3 regions of the Streptomyces sp. NPDC055287 genome follow, and region 2 is predicted to be linked to each of the others. Evidence: riboswitches for the same ligand, from Rfam matches in the RefSeq annotation. Region 2 holds a riboswitch; each other region holds the start of a gene.
What was found. Region 2 has a riboswitch for cyclic di-AMP ahead of ACWIHY_RS07650 (LysM peptidoglycan-binding domain-containing protein). Riboswitches for the same ligand answer to the same signal wherever they lie in the genome.
Positions count from the first base shown of each region.

Region 1: another riboswitch for cyclic di-AMP. It lies ahead of ACWIHY_RS33645 (M23 family metallopeptidase); the one in region 2 lies ahead of ACWIHY_RS07650 (LysM peptidoglycan-binding domain-containing protein).
Region 3: another riboswitch for cyclic di-AMP. It lies ahead of ACWIHY_RS00490 (M23 family metallopeptidase); the one in region 2 lies ahead of ACWIHY_RS07650 (LysM peptidoglycan-binding domain-containing protein).

Region 1 covers NZ_JBSHNE010000038.1:40,365-45,526, forward strand. Annotated here, with positions in the region: gene ACWIHY_RS33635 (STM4011 family radical SAM protein) at 1-767, shown strand, start outside; gene ACWIHY_RS33640 (SGNH/GDSL hydrolase family protein) at 720-1,511, opposite strand; gene ACWIHY_RS33645 (M23 family metallopeptidase) at 1,700-2,623, opposite strand; cyclic di-AMP (ydaO/yuaA leader) riboswitch at 2,626-2,798, opposite strand; gene ACWIHY_RS33650 (tyrosine-protein phosphatase) at 3,450-4,274, shown strand; gene ACWIHY_RS33655 (DUF6126 family protein) at 4,275-4,421, opposite strand; gene ACWIHY_RS33660 (helix-turn-helix domain-containing protein) at 4,423-5,025, opposite strand; gene ACWIHY_RS33665 (aspartate aminotransferase family protein) at 5,093-5,162, opposite strand, start outside.
Region 2 covers NZ_JBSHNE010000003.1:340,118-345,279, forward strand. Annotated here, with positions in the region: gene ACWIHY_RS07640 (glycosyltransferase) at 1-204, opposite strand, end outside; gene ACWIHY_RS07645 (SDR family oxidoreductase) at 483-1,274, shown strand; cyclic di-AMP (ydaO/yuaA leader) riboswitch at 1,816-1,979, shown strand; gene ACWIHY_RS07650 (LysM peptidoglycan-binding domain-containing protein) at 1,982-2,749, shown strand; gene ACWIHY_RS07655 (DUF4873 domain-containing protein) at 2,922-3,191, shown strand; gene ACWIHY_RS07660 (SpoIIE family protein phosphatase) at 3,272-5,162, shown strand, end outside.
Region 3 covers NZ_JBSHNE010000001.1:116,187-121,348, forward strand. Annotated here, with positions in the region: gene ACWIHY_RS00475 (DNA gyrase/topoisomerase IV subunit A) at 1-138, opposite strand, end outside; gene ACWIHY_RS00480 (M16 family metallopeptidase) at 353-1,720, shown strand; gene ACWIHY_RS00485 (M16 family metallopeptidase) at 1,741-3,108, shown strand; cyclic di-AMP (ydaO/yuaA leader) riboswitch at 3,332-3,499, shown strand; gene ACWIHY_RS00490 (M23 family metallopeptidase) at 3,512-4,330, shown strand; gene ACWIHY_RS00495 (GntR family transcriptional regulator) at 4,507-5,162, shown strand, end outside.

The sequences.
Region 1 (5,162 bases), on a different contig from region 2:
CCGCGTGGGCCGCCGCACAGACCGGCGACCGCCTCTCGGTGCTGTTCACACCCTGGGGCGAGGGCCTGGTCCGTTCCTGGTACCGCCGCGCCCTCACCGAGCTGTCCCGGCTGCCGCACATCCGGCGCGTCGCCATCCAGACGAATCTGAGCTGCCGCACCGACTGGCTCACCGACGCCGGCGCCGACCTCGGCACGCTGGCGCTGTGGTGCACGTACCATCCCGGTCAGACGCCGTACGACCGCTTCCTCGCCAAGTGCCGCGAACTGACCGCCCGTGGCGTGCGCTTCAGCGTTGGCGTGGTCGGCTTCCCCGAGCACCTGGAGGAGGCCCGCAAGCTGCGGGCGGCGCTCCCCTCCGAGGTCTACCTGTGGGTCAACGCGGCCGAGGGCCGCACCTACACGGACGAGGAAGCCGGCCGGTGGACGGCCCTGGACCCGCTCTTCCCGTACAGCCGCCATCCACACCGCTCCGCCGGTCTCCCCTGCCGGACCGGCGAGTCGGTGATCTCCGTGGACGGCGACGGCACGGTACGCCGCTGCCACTTCGTACGCGCCGAGCTCGGCAACCTCTACGACGGCTCGTACCGCCGGGCACTGCGCCCCCGCGCCTGCCCGCTCGCCACCTGCGACTGCCACATCGGCTACGTCCACCTGGAGACGCTGCCGCTGTACGACGTGTTCGCCGGCGGCGTCCTGGAGCGCGTACCGGCCGCCCTCTCACAGGGGCAGCAGATCGGGCCTCTTCGCCTCGACGTGGTCACCTGAGGACTCGCCGCGCAGCCGCCGCCCGATCCACGGGACCAGGTACTCCCGCGCCCACTGGATGTTGTCCCGGCGCACCTCCAGCGAGCCGCGGGGCGCCATCGGCGGCCACGCCTGGTCCGGGTCGGCCGGGACCTCGAGCCCGAGCACCTGAGCGGCGCGCAGGGCCACGCGGGTGTGGCCCTCGGGCGAGAGGTGGAGCCGGTCGCCGTCCCAGGCGCGCCTGTCCTGGACGGACTTGAGCGACCACAGGTCGAGCACCGGGCAGTCGTAGCGGTCGGCGACCGCGCGTACGTGCGCCGTGTACGTCGCGATCTTGCCGCGCAGATGGCGCAGCACGGGAACGCCGCGCGTGTCGAAGCCGGTCGTCACCATGACGGTGCCCACCGCGTCGGTGAGTTCGGCCACGGCCCGCTCGAAGCGCTCGGCCACGGCGTCGGGGTCGCTGCCGGGCCGCAGGATGTCGTTGCCGCCGGCGCAGAAGGTCACCAGGTCGGGGGCCAGTTCCTTGGCGCGCGGGACCTGCTCGGCCACGATCTGGTCGAGGAGGCGGCCGCGTACGGCGAGGTTGGCGTAGCGGAACGTGTGCTCGGGGACGCGGTCGTCGAGGAGTACGGCGAGCCGGTCGGCCCAGCCGATGAACGCACCGCCGGGTCCGGGGTCTCCGACGCCTTCGGTGAAGCTGTCGCCGATCGCCGCGTACGACCCGATGGTGCCTGCACTGAATGATCTCGAATCGTCTGCCACGTCGGCACATCCTTCACTGGAGCGAGTGACCTACGCCACCGTAGGGAGGGGTTGACGCGGCGTGAGATAAGACACCGGTCAAGATTCACCCAACCCGGAATAGGACTAAAACGCACGTACGCCCCCTTTTGTCGCCGAGGGTGGCAGCAAAAGGGGGCGTACGGAAGAGCCCTGAGGGATCAGATCCGTCAGATGGTGACGCCGTGGCCGCGCAGGTAGGCCAGCGGGTCGACGTCCGAGCCGTAGCTCGGACCGGTGCGGATCTCGAAGTGCAGGTGCGGGCCGGTGGAGTTGCCCGTGCTGCCGGAGAGACCGATCTGGGTGCCGCCGCTGACGCTCTGGCCGGAGGAGACGGCCAGCGAGGACAGGTGGGCGTACTGCGAGTAGCGGCCGTCGTCGTGCTTGATGACGACCTCGTTGCCGTACGCGCCGCTCCAGCCCGCGGAGACGACGGTGCCGGCACCGACCGCCTTGACCGGGGTGCCGCTGGAGGCGGAGAAGTCGACGCCCGTGTGGTAACCGCTGGACCAGCTGCCGCCGGCGGCGCGGTACGAGGTGGTGACGCCCGCGGAGACCGGGGCGGTGAAGCCGGAACCGGTGGCCTGCGGCGCGGCGGCGGGCTTCTGGGTCTCGGTCTTGGCCTCGACCTTCGGGGCGGGCTTCGGGGCGGCGGGCGCGGGCGCCTCGGCCGCCGGCTGCGCCGGCTTCGCGGGGGCGGACTCGGCCGGGGCCGCCGCCTTCGCGCCGAGGGTCAGCTTCGTGCCGGGCAGGATCAGCGAGGGGTTGCCGCCGACGACCTCACGGTTGTCGTCGTACAGCTTCTGCCAGCCGCCACGCACGTCCTGCTCGTCGGCGATCTTCGACAGATAGTCGCCGGAGACCACGGAGTAGGTCTTGGTGCTGGACTTCTTCTTCGGCGTCGCCTTCTCGGACACGTCCGAAACGGCGGCCTTTTCGGCGGACGCGGCGGCCGGAGCGGCCTTCTCCGCGGCGTTCGCGCCGGTGGCGGCGATGAGGGGAAGTGCGAGTACTGCTCCGCCCGTGCCGGCGGCGACGAATCCGCGCGTGAGCGAGTTGGACCTCGGGCGGCGGTGCTTACCCTTTGCGGGCATGGAACATTCCTCTCCGGCGCCTACGAGGTGAGCTGTCGGGTTCGGGCTGGAGATGCCCGGCCGCACTGTCGCGCGGCTTAACCCCAAAGCCGGTCCGGAGGTGAAACTTCCGGTTCGCCGGCGTACTTACCTGGTTCCCCCGCTCCTGCCACGCGTGAGTGAGTGTGAGTGCGGATTCCGGGAGGTGGCAGGATTCGGCGGTCCACCCGGATTGACGGTGACCGTAAGCCGATGCAGCTCCCCCGTACAAGCCGGTCCATTCACCCCGTCATTGCCCCACGAGAATTCATGACGCAATTCCCGTCACCCTCTGTGGATTACGGATCATTACGCCCCGCCTGCGAACAGGCATTTGACCCCACCCCTTCGCCACGCACCGTCACAAATATGATCCTGCTCACCAGCGGTCCCGTCATTTCCCTTACCCGCCAAGGGTGTTGGCACGAAATAGCCCCATTCACGCCAAGTGCCGCTTACGCCCGCTTTGCGGCAATATGACTACCCCCGGCGACAGAGCCACTCGGCAGCGGCGAGGAAGATCCGAGCCCCCGTGACCGCGGTGCGGGTGGACCAGCTCGCCTCGATCGGTGAGATACGGCCCGTGCCTTCCAGCCGCCCCGCAGAGCAGCCGGGAACGGCCGTGATCGTCTGTCCCGGCCGTAAGAGTCCCCGGATCCGCACAGGTGCGAAAATGCTGTCCGTGCGGAGTGCCGGGGGCGACGGCCGAGCGGGCTCGGCCGCGATGATTGCCCCAGGTACCCATGTCGTATCGTCGAAACGCGCCGAAGTCGGCGAGCAGCGCCGACGGCAGACTTCAGGAGCTCACGTGACACAGCAGCTGCCGCAGGTCCCGCCGACAGAGCCCGAGCAGGAGCCGGAGCTTGCCGCGGTGCGCAACTTCCGCGATGTGGGTGGCCTGCCGACGGTGGACGGGCGGCGGGTCCGGTACGGAGCGCTCTTCCGCAGCGGTCATCTGGCGCACGCCACCGCCACCGACGCGGCGTTCCTCAATTCGCTCGGTCTCCACACGATCTTCGACTTCCGCAACGAGGCGGACCAGCGGCTGGAGGGCCCGGACGTCGAGCTGCCGGGGGTGCGCAATGTCAATCTGCCGCTGACGGACCCGGCCGACGGCGCCGTGTTCTGGAAGATGGTGCGCGACGGGAATCTCGACGAGCTGCGCGAGATCCTCTCGGACGGCAAGGCCGCGGACCGGATGTCGGCGACGTACCGGGTGATCATCAAGGAGCGCACGGCCGAGCACAGCCAGGTGCTGCACGCTCTCGCCGAGGACAGCGTCCCCGCGCTGATGCACTGCGCGGCGGGCAAGGACCGCGCCGGCCTGTCGATAGCCGTGACGCTACTGGCGGTCGGCGTCGAGCGCGAGGCGATCGAGGCCGACTACCTGAAGTCGAACGATCCGCACCGCCGCTACAAGGTCCACCGCAGTGACGATTCGTCAGCCGGGATGTCCCCCGAGGTCATGGAGCTGCTGAGCCCGCTCTTCGAGGCCCGCGCGGAGTACCTGGCCGCCGCCTTCGAGACGATCGAGAAGATCTGGGGCACCACCGACCGCTACCTCGAGGAGGGGCTGAACGTCACGCCCGAGGTCCGCGAGCGGTTGCGGACACGTCTGCTCGACCAGGGCTGATCAGCGCGAGCCGCCGAGCGTGAAGAGCAGGTAGACGAAGGCCGCGAACAGGTGCCCCGCGACGAAGTACACGAACAACCGGATCGCGAGGCCCCTCGGGATCTTGTCCTCGATGAAGCGGCGCGCGGTGGATTTCTGTTCCGGCATGTCAGATCTCCTGAGGTAGGCACAGCCCGGCGGTGGCACTCTGCAGCAGCGTGTGGACGAACAGCAGGTCGACCCCTTCGGGGCCGGCCGCCGCGATGCGGTGCGGGGTCAGCGAGTCGAAATGCGCGCTGTCCCCGGCATCGAGCCGGTGAACGCTCTCGCCGAGGACCAGCCGCAGCCGCCCCGACAGCACGTACAGCCACTCCTCGCCGGGATGGACGCGCACCAGATCGCCCTGGGCGCCGTGCGGCACATGCACGCGCAGCGCCTGCATGGCGCGTCCCGGACCGCCTGCCCGGTGGTACGTCCAGCCGTCGGCCTCCCGGGCCTCGGCCTCACCCGCGCGCAGTACGGCGTCCCGGTCGCCGGCGGTCTCGCCGAGAAGGGCGGAGACCGTCGTACCGTAGACACGCGCGAGTGCGAGCAGCATCGGCAGCGAGGGCTGGCGCTGTCCCGTCTCGAGGCGGGACAGGTGCGCGGGCGAGAGTCCGGCGCGACGGGCGGCGGCCTCGAGCGTGAGACCGCTGTGCCGGCGCAGGTCGCGCAGGCGCGGGGCGACCGAGGGCAGCGCTCCTTCGGCCGGCTCTTCGAGGCGGGGTGTCATGCCTCCATTGGGCCAGAGGGTTTACCTCTGGGGCAAATAACTTGCCTCAGAGGCAAAGCGCCCGGAACTAGCGGTTCGCGACCGCCTGCTTCACCAGCGTCCGGCCGAAGTCCCACATCAGACCGCCACCGCTGTGC
Region 2 (5,162 bases):
GACGCTGCGGTGCAGGGCGCGGCCTCGCGCGGAGGCGAGTTCCGCCCGCGGGTCCACGGGCAGGGGGTGGAAGCCCACGCCCGCCGCCTCCACCAGTGGCGCGAAGCAGGCGTGCGTCACGAGGGTGACCTCGTGCCCGGCCTGTGCGAGGCCGTGCGCGAGCCCGGTGTAGGGCGATACGTCACCGCGCGAACCCGCTGTCATCAACGCCACCCGCATAAGCACCAGTATGGCGCCGGCCGGCGGCCCGGCTCCGTACGCGAGGCCGGAAAGCAGGCCGCGAAGGGGGAGCTCCGGATTTGGGCGCCCCGCTTCGGGGAACCCAGGTGTGGTCGAACCGACCAGCCGCCACCGACCACCCACCGACCAGCAGGAGGCCGCCCGTGAAGGACGAGAGCCGCGAGACGGAGAATCCCGTCACGAAGCACCCGCAGCCGAAACTCCCCGACCAGGAACAGGCGCACCCCGGGTGGACGGGCCCGATGGATCCGCCGCCCGATCACGGCGAGGAGTCGTACCGGGGCAGCGGGCTTTTGAAGGGCCTCGCGGCCGTGGTCACCGGCGGCGATTCGGGGATCGGCCGGGCGGTGAGTCTGGCCTTCGCCCGTGAGGGTGCCGATGTGCTGCTCACCCATCTTCCGGAGGAGGAGAAGGAAGCCGCGGAAACCTCACGGCTCGTCGAGGAGGCGGGCCGCAGGGCCGTGGCGGTGAGCTGTGACATCCGGGACGAGGAGCAGTGCCGTGCGCTCATCGGGCGCGCTGTGTCGGAATTCGGCGCGATCAATATTCTGGTGAACAACACGGCGTATCAAATGTCCCAGCCGGACGGCATCGGCGCCATCACGACCGAACAATTCGACCGGGTCATGAAGACCAATCTTTACGGCATGTTCTGGCTTTCGAAGACGGCCCTCCCCCATATGCCCGAGGGAGGGAGCATTATCAACTCCGCCTCCGTTCAGGCGTACAAGCCCAGCCCGCATCTGCTCGACTACGCGATGACGAAGGCGGCGATTGTCGCCTTCACGCAAGGGCTGGCGCACATGGTGGCGCCCAGCGGAATCCGCGTCAACGCCGTCGCTCCGGGCCCGGTGTGGACTCCGTTGATTCCGGCCACCATGCCGGACACCACGGAGTTCGGAAAGCAATCACCTCTGGGCCGGCCCGCACAGCCGGCCGAAATGGCCCCGGCGTACGTATTCCTCGCCTCTCCGCAGGCCAGCTACATCACGGCCGAGATCGTCAATGCCACGGGTGGCACTCCCCTGCCATGAAGCCGGCCCCGGCGCTTTGATGCGATTCACCGGAACCAAATTGTGCCCATATGGCGCGATTTGCCGCACGTCGCGGCCGGTCCAGCCGACGCCCCTCTCGACGCGCACCGCGATGCCCACTACACCGCGAGGCGGGCAGCACCCCCCTGGACAATGAGGGTAATTCCCCTCACAGACGCCCAAGTCGACGCAGGGCGCGAGAAGTTCCTCAGCCCCGAGAGCGCACCCTCGACCGCAGATGCTCCCGGGGTGCACGTTGCGACCGCGATTGACCGATATGGGCGTTTTGCCGGAAAGGCCGTTGAGCCCGGCCTCCCGTGATACGAGTCACGTCCGCAACGGAATGTGAAAGTCCTGCCGGGCGTCAGCTCCCGCCCCCAGAAAGAAAGTTGAGTTTGGCGCCAACGGACAGTGACGGAAGTTCCCCCGCCCCGGTCGGCCGAGCGATCGAGGCGATCATTCCGGGGCTTGTTCTTCTCCATCCGTCTCGCTTAACGTCACCGTCAATCCGGGTGGACCGCCGAATCCTGCCGCCGTCCGGAATCCACACCCACTCACACTCACGTACGGCAGGAGCGGGGGACCCAGGTAAGCCGCCGGTCCGGTAATCCGGAACGGCTCGGGGTGAAGTCGCGTTGACCGTGCGACCGGGCATCTCCAGCCCGAACCCGACAGCTCACCTCGCAGGCGACGGAGAGGAATTTGTCATGCCCGCAAAGGGTAAGCACCGTCGTCCCAAGGCCAGATCCCTCACCCGTGGCTTCATCGCCGTGGGTACGGGTGGCGCCGCCCTGGTCCTGCCGCTGGTCGGCGCGACCACCGCCGGCGCGGCTCAGCCCGCCGCCGTCGAGAAGACCGTGGCCCCCGCCGCCGCCCCGGCCGCGAAGAAGGCCGCACCCACGACGTACACCGTGGTCGCGGGTGACTCGCTCTCCAAGATCGCGGACGCGCACTCGCTGAGCAGCTGGAAGAAGCTGTACCAGGACAACCGCAAGACCATCGGCGACAACCCGGCGCTGATCCACCCCGGCCTCAAGCTGACGATCGGCGCGAAGGCCGAGGCACCGGCGAAGGCGCCCGCGAAGGCCAAGCCCGCGGCCGACCGCGCCGACCGCTCCGAGACCCGCGCCGCCGTCGCCAAGACAACGACGTACACCGACGACCTGGACGGCTGGATCAAGGAGTCGCTGGCCGTCATGGCCAAGCACGGCATCCCCGGCACGTACGACGGCATCCACCGCAACATCATGCGCGAGTCCTCGGGCAACCCGATGGCGATCAACAACTGGGACTCCAACGCTGTGGCCGGTACGCCGTCCAAGGGCCTCCTCCAGGTCATCCAGCCGACGTTCCTGGCCTACCACGTGCCCGGCACGTCGACGGACAGCTACGACCCGGTCGCCAACATCACCGCCGCCTGCAATTACGCCGCGGACCGTTACGGCTCGATCGACAACGTGAACGGCCCGTACTAAAAAACGGCCACCGGGTGGGTGAACGCCCTCCCGAAGTGAGTGCTCGAAGCGTTACGGCCTGCCCGTTCCCGCAGGGCCCCCGAGGGTGCCCCGACGGAGCCGGCAGGCCGTCGCGCGTCCGGCAGCCCCCATCTGGCGGGAAGCGGCGGCCGGTGGGCGCACACTGGGGGCCATGAGCAACTATCAGGGCCCCGCGGTCCTCATCACCGGCAATGCCCAGATCGACGTCGTGGCCACCTTGAGCGGAGGCCGCTCGGGGGCGCTCGAGTGGGGCGGCAGCGCCCAGACCGACCAGGTGCCGGAAGAGTTCTACGCCGTGATGGACAGCGGACAGGTCACCCTGCGGCTGGCCGACGGCCGGGAGGCCGCCGTCGTGGCGAAGCGCACCGCCATCGGCAGCGGGCGGCTGAAGATCTCCGGGATCGGCTCGATCCCCTTCTAGAGCCGTCGGCCCAGCCGGCGTCTCCATCTGCCACAAGACAACACAGCCCCTAAAAAGTCACGCAATGCTAAAAATAGGGCATGAGCGGACGTCTCGGACGACCCAGGGGTGTCGGGTCACCGCGCTCGTCTCGGCAGCGAGGAGTGCGTTCCCGGCTGGAGGTGCGCAGCGCCGCCGGCCAGGTGCTCCTCCTCCAGATCGTGGTCGCGGTGCTGCTGATCACCGCCGCGGTGGTCGCACTCACGGTCCAGACGCGCCACGACAGCGCGGGTGACGCCCGTAACCGCTCCCTCGCCGCGGCGGAGGCCTTCGCGGAGGCCCCGGGCACCGTCGAGGCGCTGCGCTCCCTCGATCCGACCGCCGCGCTGCGCGCCCATACGGACGCGGCCCAGCGGGGCGCGGGCGTGGACTTCATGGCCGTGATGGCACCGGACGGCACCCGGGTCGCCGACACCGATCCGGCACTGATCGGCACGCGCGCCGAGGGTGTCGGGCGCGCCGCGGCCGGAGTAGCCTTCACCGAGATCTTCAAGGGCGCCCCGAACGACGCGGCGCGCGCCATCGTCCCGGTCACCGACGCCGACGGCACCGTCGTCGGCCTGGTCGGTGCGGGAGTCACGGTCGAGAACGTCGGGGACGCGGTGGACCGCCATCTGCCGATGCTCCTCGCGAGCGCGGTCGCCGCGCTCGCCCTGGCCATCGGCAGCTCCGTGCTCGTCAGCAGGAGACTGCGGCGCCAGACGCACGGCCTCGGCCCCACCGAGATGACCCGTATGTACGAGCACCACGACGCGGTCCTGCACGCCGTCCGGGAAGGGGTGCTCATCATCGGGGACGACGGCCGGCTCACGCTGCTCAACGACGAGGCACGCAGGCTCCTCGAACTGCCCGCCGGCGCCGAGGGCCGGCACATCACCGACCTCGGCCTCGACGAGCCCATCGCCGAGCTGCTGGTTTCGGGCCGCGCCGTGACCGACGAGGTCCACCTGGCCGGTGACCGGCTGCTGGCCGTCAACACCCGGCCCACCGCGCCGTACGGCGGGCCCCCCGGCACTGTCGCGACGCTCCGCGACACCACCGAGCTGCTGGCACTGTCCGGCGCGGCGCAGGTGGCCCGGGAGCGGCTGAAGCTGCTGTACGAGGCCGGAGTGCGGATCGGCACCACACTGGACGTGGCGCGTACCGCCGAGGAGCTGTCGGAGGTGGCGGTCCCCGGCTTCGCGGACCTCGCCACGGTGGAGCTGCTGGACCCCGTACTGCGCGGCGACGAGCCGACGGGGACCCATACCGAGATGCGCCGCGCCGCCGTGAGCGGCGGGCGCGAGGACCGTCCGTTCCAGCCGGTGGGCGACCTGATCAGGTTCCTCGTGCCCACGACGCCCATGGCGGCGGCGCTGGGAAGCGGCCACGCGGTGCTCGAGGCCGATCTGACCGTCGCCCACGGCTGGCGGTCCCAGGATCCGCAGGGGGCCGACCGGGCCCTCGCCTACGGCATCCGCTCCCTGGTCTCGGTGCCGCTGCAGGCTCGCGGTGTCGTCCTGGGGATGGCCAATTTCTGGCGCGCGGAGACCAGTAAGCCCTTCGGGGAGGAAGATCTGGCCTTCGCCGAGGAGCTGGCCGCCCGCGCCGCGGTCGCCATCGACAACGCCCGCCGCTTCACCCGCGAGCACGCCATGGCCGTAACCCTCCAGCGCAGCCTGCTGCCCCGGGTCCTGCCGGAGCAGGACGCCCTGGATGTCGCGTACCGCTATCTGCCCGCGCAGGCCGGTGTGGGCGGCGACTGGTTCGACGTCATCCCGCTGCCGGGCGCCCGGGTCGCCCTGGTCGTCGGCGATGTCGTGGGCCACGGCCTGCACGCCGCCGCCACCATGGGCCGGCTCCGCACGGCGGTCCACAACTTCTCCGCCCTCGATCTGTCACCGGACGAGCTCCTCGGCCACCTCGACGACCTGGTCTCCCGCATCGACGACG
Region 3 (5,162 bases), on a different contig from region 2:
GGGCAGCGCTCGCGAGTAGATCACCGAGTACGCGTACTCGAGGAAGGAGCCCTGCATTTCGTCGACGACGTCGACATCGAGGATCTTCTCCTCGAACGCATCGTCCGGCGGCGGGGTCTTCGTGCTGCGGCGGGCCATCGCGGCTGCGGCTCCTTCGCGGTTCTGTAGGGCGAGTTCTTGGGTGTGATGCCGACCATTGTGGACCGGCGCACTGACAACGCCGACCTCGACCCGTCCGTTGCGCCTGCTCGGGCGTTCCCTGAGGGCGTACACGGGCCGGGAACTTCGCCAGGCGTCCGTGAGCTTGCATACAGTGGCAGGACTTCTCCATATCGCGATCGAAGGGACGTACATGCCCATGGGTCACACGGCCACAGCGCAGGCCGGTTCCGGCGGCCTGACAGCGACAGAGCACCGGCTGGCCAATGGCCTGCGCGTGGTGCTCTCCGAGGACCACCTGACCCCGGTCGCCGCGGTCTGCCTCTGGTACGACGTAGGTTCGCGCCACGAGGTCAAGGGCCGTACCGGCCTTGCTCACCTTTTCGAGCACCTGATGTTCCAGGGCTCGGCGCAGGTCAAGGGCAACGGTCACTTCGAGCTGGTGCAGGGTGCGGGCGGTTCGCTCAACGGCACGACCAGCTTCGAGCGCACCAACTACTTCGAGACGATGCCCGCCCACCAGGTGGAGCTGGCTCTGTGGCTGGAAGCCGACCGGATGGGCTCGCTGCTCTCCGCGCTCGACGAGGAGTCCATGGAGAACCAGCGTGACGTCGTCAAGAACGAGCGCCGCCAGCGGTACGACAACGTGCCGTACGGTACCGCCTTCGAGAAGCTGACCGCACTGTCCTACCCCGAGGGCCACCCGTACCACCACACGCCGATCGGCTCGATGGCCGACCTGGACGCCGCGACCCTCGAGGACGCGCGCGCCTTCTTCCGTACGTACTACGCGCCGAACAACGCGGTGATCTCGGTCGTCGGCGACATCGACCCGCAGCAGACCCTCGCCTGGATCGAGCAGTACTTCGGCTCCATCCCGTCCCACGACGGCAAGCAGCCGCCGCGCGACGGCACGCTGCCCGACATCATCGGGCAGGAGCTGCGCGAGGAGATCCACGAAGAGGTCCCGGCCCGCGCGCTGATGGCCGCCTACCGGCTGCCGCACGACGGCACCCGCGAGGCCGACGCCGCCGATCTGGCTCTCACCGTCCTCGGCGGCGGCGAGTCCTCCCGGCTGCACAACCGCCTGGTCCGCCGCGACCGTACGGCCGTCGCCGCAGGCTTCGGGCTGCTGCGCCTGTCCGGCGCGCCCTCGCTCGGCTGGCTGGACGTCAAGACGTCGGCCGGCGTCGAGGTGCCCGACATCGAGCGCGCCGTCGACGAGGAGCTGGCCCGCTTCGCCGCCGAGGGACCCACGCCCGAGGAGATGGAGCGCGCGCAGGCCCAGTTGGAGCGCGAGTGGCTCGACCGGCTCGGTACGGTCGCGGGCCGTGCCGACGAACTGTGCCGGTACGCCGTCCTGTTCGGCGACCCGCAGCTCGCACTGACCGCCGTCGGGCGCGTCCTGGACATCACGGCGGAGGAGGTCCAGGCGGCCGCCAAGGCCCGGCTGCGCCCGGACAACCGCGCGGTCCTCGTCTACGAGCCGACCCACGCGGCCGACGCAGCCGACGACACCGCCGCCGGTGAGACCGCTGACCAGGAAGGGGCGGACAAGTGACCGACACCGCAGCCGTGAGAATGAAGTTCCACCCGCAGCCGCAGGCCGGCACCCCCACGCCGTGGGCGTTCCCCGCCCCCGAGCGCGGCGCCCTGCCCAACGGCCTGACCGTGCTGCGCTGCCACCGTCCCGGCCAGCAGGTCGTGGCGGTCGAGGTGTTCCTCGCCGCCCCCCTGGAGGCCGAGCCGGCCGGTCTCGACGGCGTCGCGACGATCATGGCGCGGGCCTTCTCGGAGGGCACCGACAAGCACTCCGCCGAGGAGTTCGCCGCCGAGCTGGAGCGATGCGGCGCCACGCTCGACGCGTACGCCGACCATCCGGGCGTCCGGGTCTCCCTGGAGGTCCCCGTCTCCAGGCTGCCCAAGGCGCTCGGCCTGCTCGCGGACGCGCTGCGCGCGCCCGCGTTCGCGGACAGCGAGATCGAGCGCCTGGTGGCCAACCGGCTCGACGAGATCCCGCACGAGACGGCCAACCCGTCCCGCCGCGCGGCCAAGCAGCTCTCCAAGGAGCTGTTCCCGGCGGCCTCCCGCATGTCGCGGCCGCGCCAGGGCACCGAGGAGACGGTGCAGCAGATCGACTCCGGCGCGGTGCGGGCCTTCTACGTGGCCCACGTGCGTCCCGCGACCGCCACCGCGGTGGTCGTCGGAGACCTCGAGGGCACCGACCTGGACGCGATCCTGGCCGACACGCTGGGCGCGTGGAAGGGCGACACCGCCGCATCGCGCCCGGTACCGCCGGTCACCGCCGACGACACGGGCCGTGTGGTCATCGTGGACCGCCCCGGCGCGGTCCAGACCCAGCTGCTCATCGGCCGGATCGGCCCCGACCGCCACGACCGGGTCTGGCCGGCCCAGGTCCTCGGCACGTACTGCCTGGGCGGCACGCTCACCTCCCGCCTGGACCGCGTCCTGCGCGAGGAGAAGGGCTACACGTACGGCGTGCGCGCCTTCGGCCAGGTGCTGCGCTCCGCTCCCGACGGCTCGGGCGCGTCCATGCTGGCGATCAGCGGCTCGGTGGACACGGAGTCCACGGGCCCGGCGCTCGAAGACCTCTGGAAGGTGCTGCGCACCCTGGCGGCCGAGGGCCTCACCGACGCCGAGCGGGATGTCGCCGTACAGAACCTGGTGGGTGTCGCGCCGCTCAAGTACGAGACGGCCGCGGCCGTCGCCGGCACGCTCGCCGACCAGGTCGAGCAGCACCTGCCGGACGACTTCCAGGCCCAGATGTACGCCCGCCTCGCCGAGACGGGCACCGTGGAGGCCACCGCGGCGGTCGTCAGCGCCTTCCCTGAGGACCGGCTGGTCACGGTCCTCGTCGGGGACGCGTCGCAGATCGAGGAGCCCGTCAGGGCGCTCGGCATCGGCGAGGTGACGGTGGTCAGCGGCTGAGCCGTCCGAACCGGCCGAACAACTCCCCTCAAAGCGGGAGATAGAGGGACCCCGGCAACCGGAAGGCTGTCGGGGTCCTTCTCTTATGTCCGATTTGTTGTGGTGGTTGCCTGTCTGGCCTGTGGGGTGCGTTACAAAACCCCGTGTCTGTTTGGTGATTAAAAGATGTCCCGTTTAGCGTCTGTCCGGCTGTCCGTCAGCAGTGAGCCGCATCCGTGGCACCGGACAGTCATCGCCGAGTCCCCGTCAGGCGCGAGCCTGGGGAGCCGGGGACCCAATCAGTCCCTGGGGTGAATCGGACGTCCTCTGTGCGTACGTACGGAGGGGTCCGTAGGAGACCTTCCTGCTCCGAACCCGTCAGCTAACCCGGTAGGCGAGAAGGAAGGAAAGGATCAGCCACTCCATGGCGTTCACCCGTGCCACCGGGAAGCACCGTCGTCCGAGCCGCCTGACGCGCAAGAGCGCGAACATGGCCGGCGTCGCCGCACTCGCGACGACCGGCGTCATCGGAGGCCTGGCCTCTCCGGCCCTCGCCGCCGGCGGCGAAGCGGCCCAGGCCGTCCAGGACACCGGCCTGACCCAGGCCATCGTCATCGGCGATTCCCTCGCCGACCAGATCGCCGCCCAGGCCGAGCAGCAGCAGCACGCCGCCGACAAGGCCGAGGCCGAGCGCAAGGCGGCTCTGAAGAAGGCCGAAGCCAAGCGCAAGGCGGAGGCCAAGGCCAAGGCCGAGGCCCAGGCGCGGGCCAAGAAGGAGCGTGAGGAGCGCGCCGCCAAGGAGCGCGCCGCCCGCGAGGCCGAGCGCAAGCGTCTCAACGGCTACACCCTCCCGGTCGCCGGCTCCGTCGTCACCACCGGCTACAAGACCGGCGGCAACCTCTGGTCCTCCGGCAGCCACTCCGGCGTCGACTTCCGCGCCGCGTCCGGCAGTTCCGTCGTCTCCGTCGCCGGGGGCACCGTCGTCGAGGCCGGCTGGGGCGGGGCGTACGGCAACAACATCGTCATCCGGATGAACGACGGCACGTACACGCAGTACGGCCACCTGTCGTCCATCGGTGTCTCCGTCGGCCAGACCGTCGCCTCCGGCCAGCAGATAGGCCTCTCGGGCTCGACCGGCAACTCGACGGGCCCGCACCTGCACTTCGAGGCCCGCACGACCCCCGAGTACGGCTCGGACATGGACCCGGTCGCGTACCTGCGCGCGCACGGTGTGAACGTCTGACCGCTCGGTCGTACGGAAGGCCCCGGCTCACCCGCCGGGGCCTTCCGCATGTCTGGCGTGTCCAAAAGCAGTCCATGAATTAAAGCCCCCGTCGGAAATCCGGGACCGCTGCAATAGAGTCACCGAACAGGCGTCGATCAACCGCGTTTCGCGGGGATTAAGGCGGAGGTTCGGTCATGCGCATTCCCGCGCAATCGGTATGCACGGCAATCCGTGACGACATCGTGTCCGGTGTGTTCGCGCGGGGCAGCAGGCTCACCGAGGAGCTGCTGGCGCGCCGTTACGGTGTCTCGCGCGTCCCGGTGCGCGAGGCCCTGCGCACGCTGGAGTCCGAGGGGTTCGTCACCACCCGCCGGCACGCGGGCGCCTGCGTGGCCGAGCCCACCGAGCAGGAGGCCGCCGACCTGCTGGAGGTGCGGACGCTGCTCGAGCCGCTGGGCGCGGCCCGCGCCGCCCAGCGGCGCACCGAGGCCCACCTGAAGGTGCTGCGCGGCCTGGTCAGGCTCGGCCAGGAGCGGGCCCGCCGGGGGGAGGGCGAGGATCTGCGCTCGCTGGGCAGCTGGTTCCACGAGACGCTCGCCCAGGCGTCGGGCAGCCCCGGCCTCACGGCCCTGCTCACTCAGCTCCGGCACAAGATCGCGTGGATGTACGCCGTCGAGCAGCCCGCCCGCCCCGCCGAGTCCTGGGCCGAACACGGCGCGATCGTCGACGCCGTGGCGCGCGGCGACGCCGAGCGGGCCCGCGCGCTGACGGCCCTGCACGCCGAACGGGCGGTGGCCGCACACCGGTTGCGGCGTCCCGCCCCGGAGCGCGGGCGGGAGCGCGGTCAGGA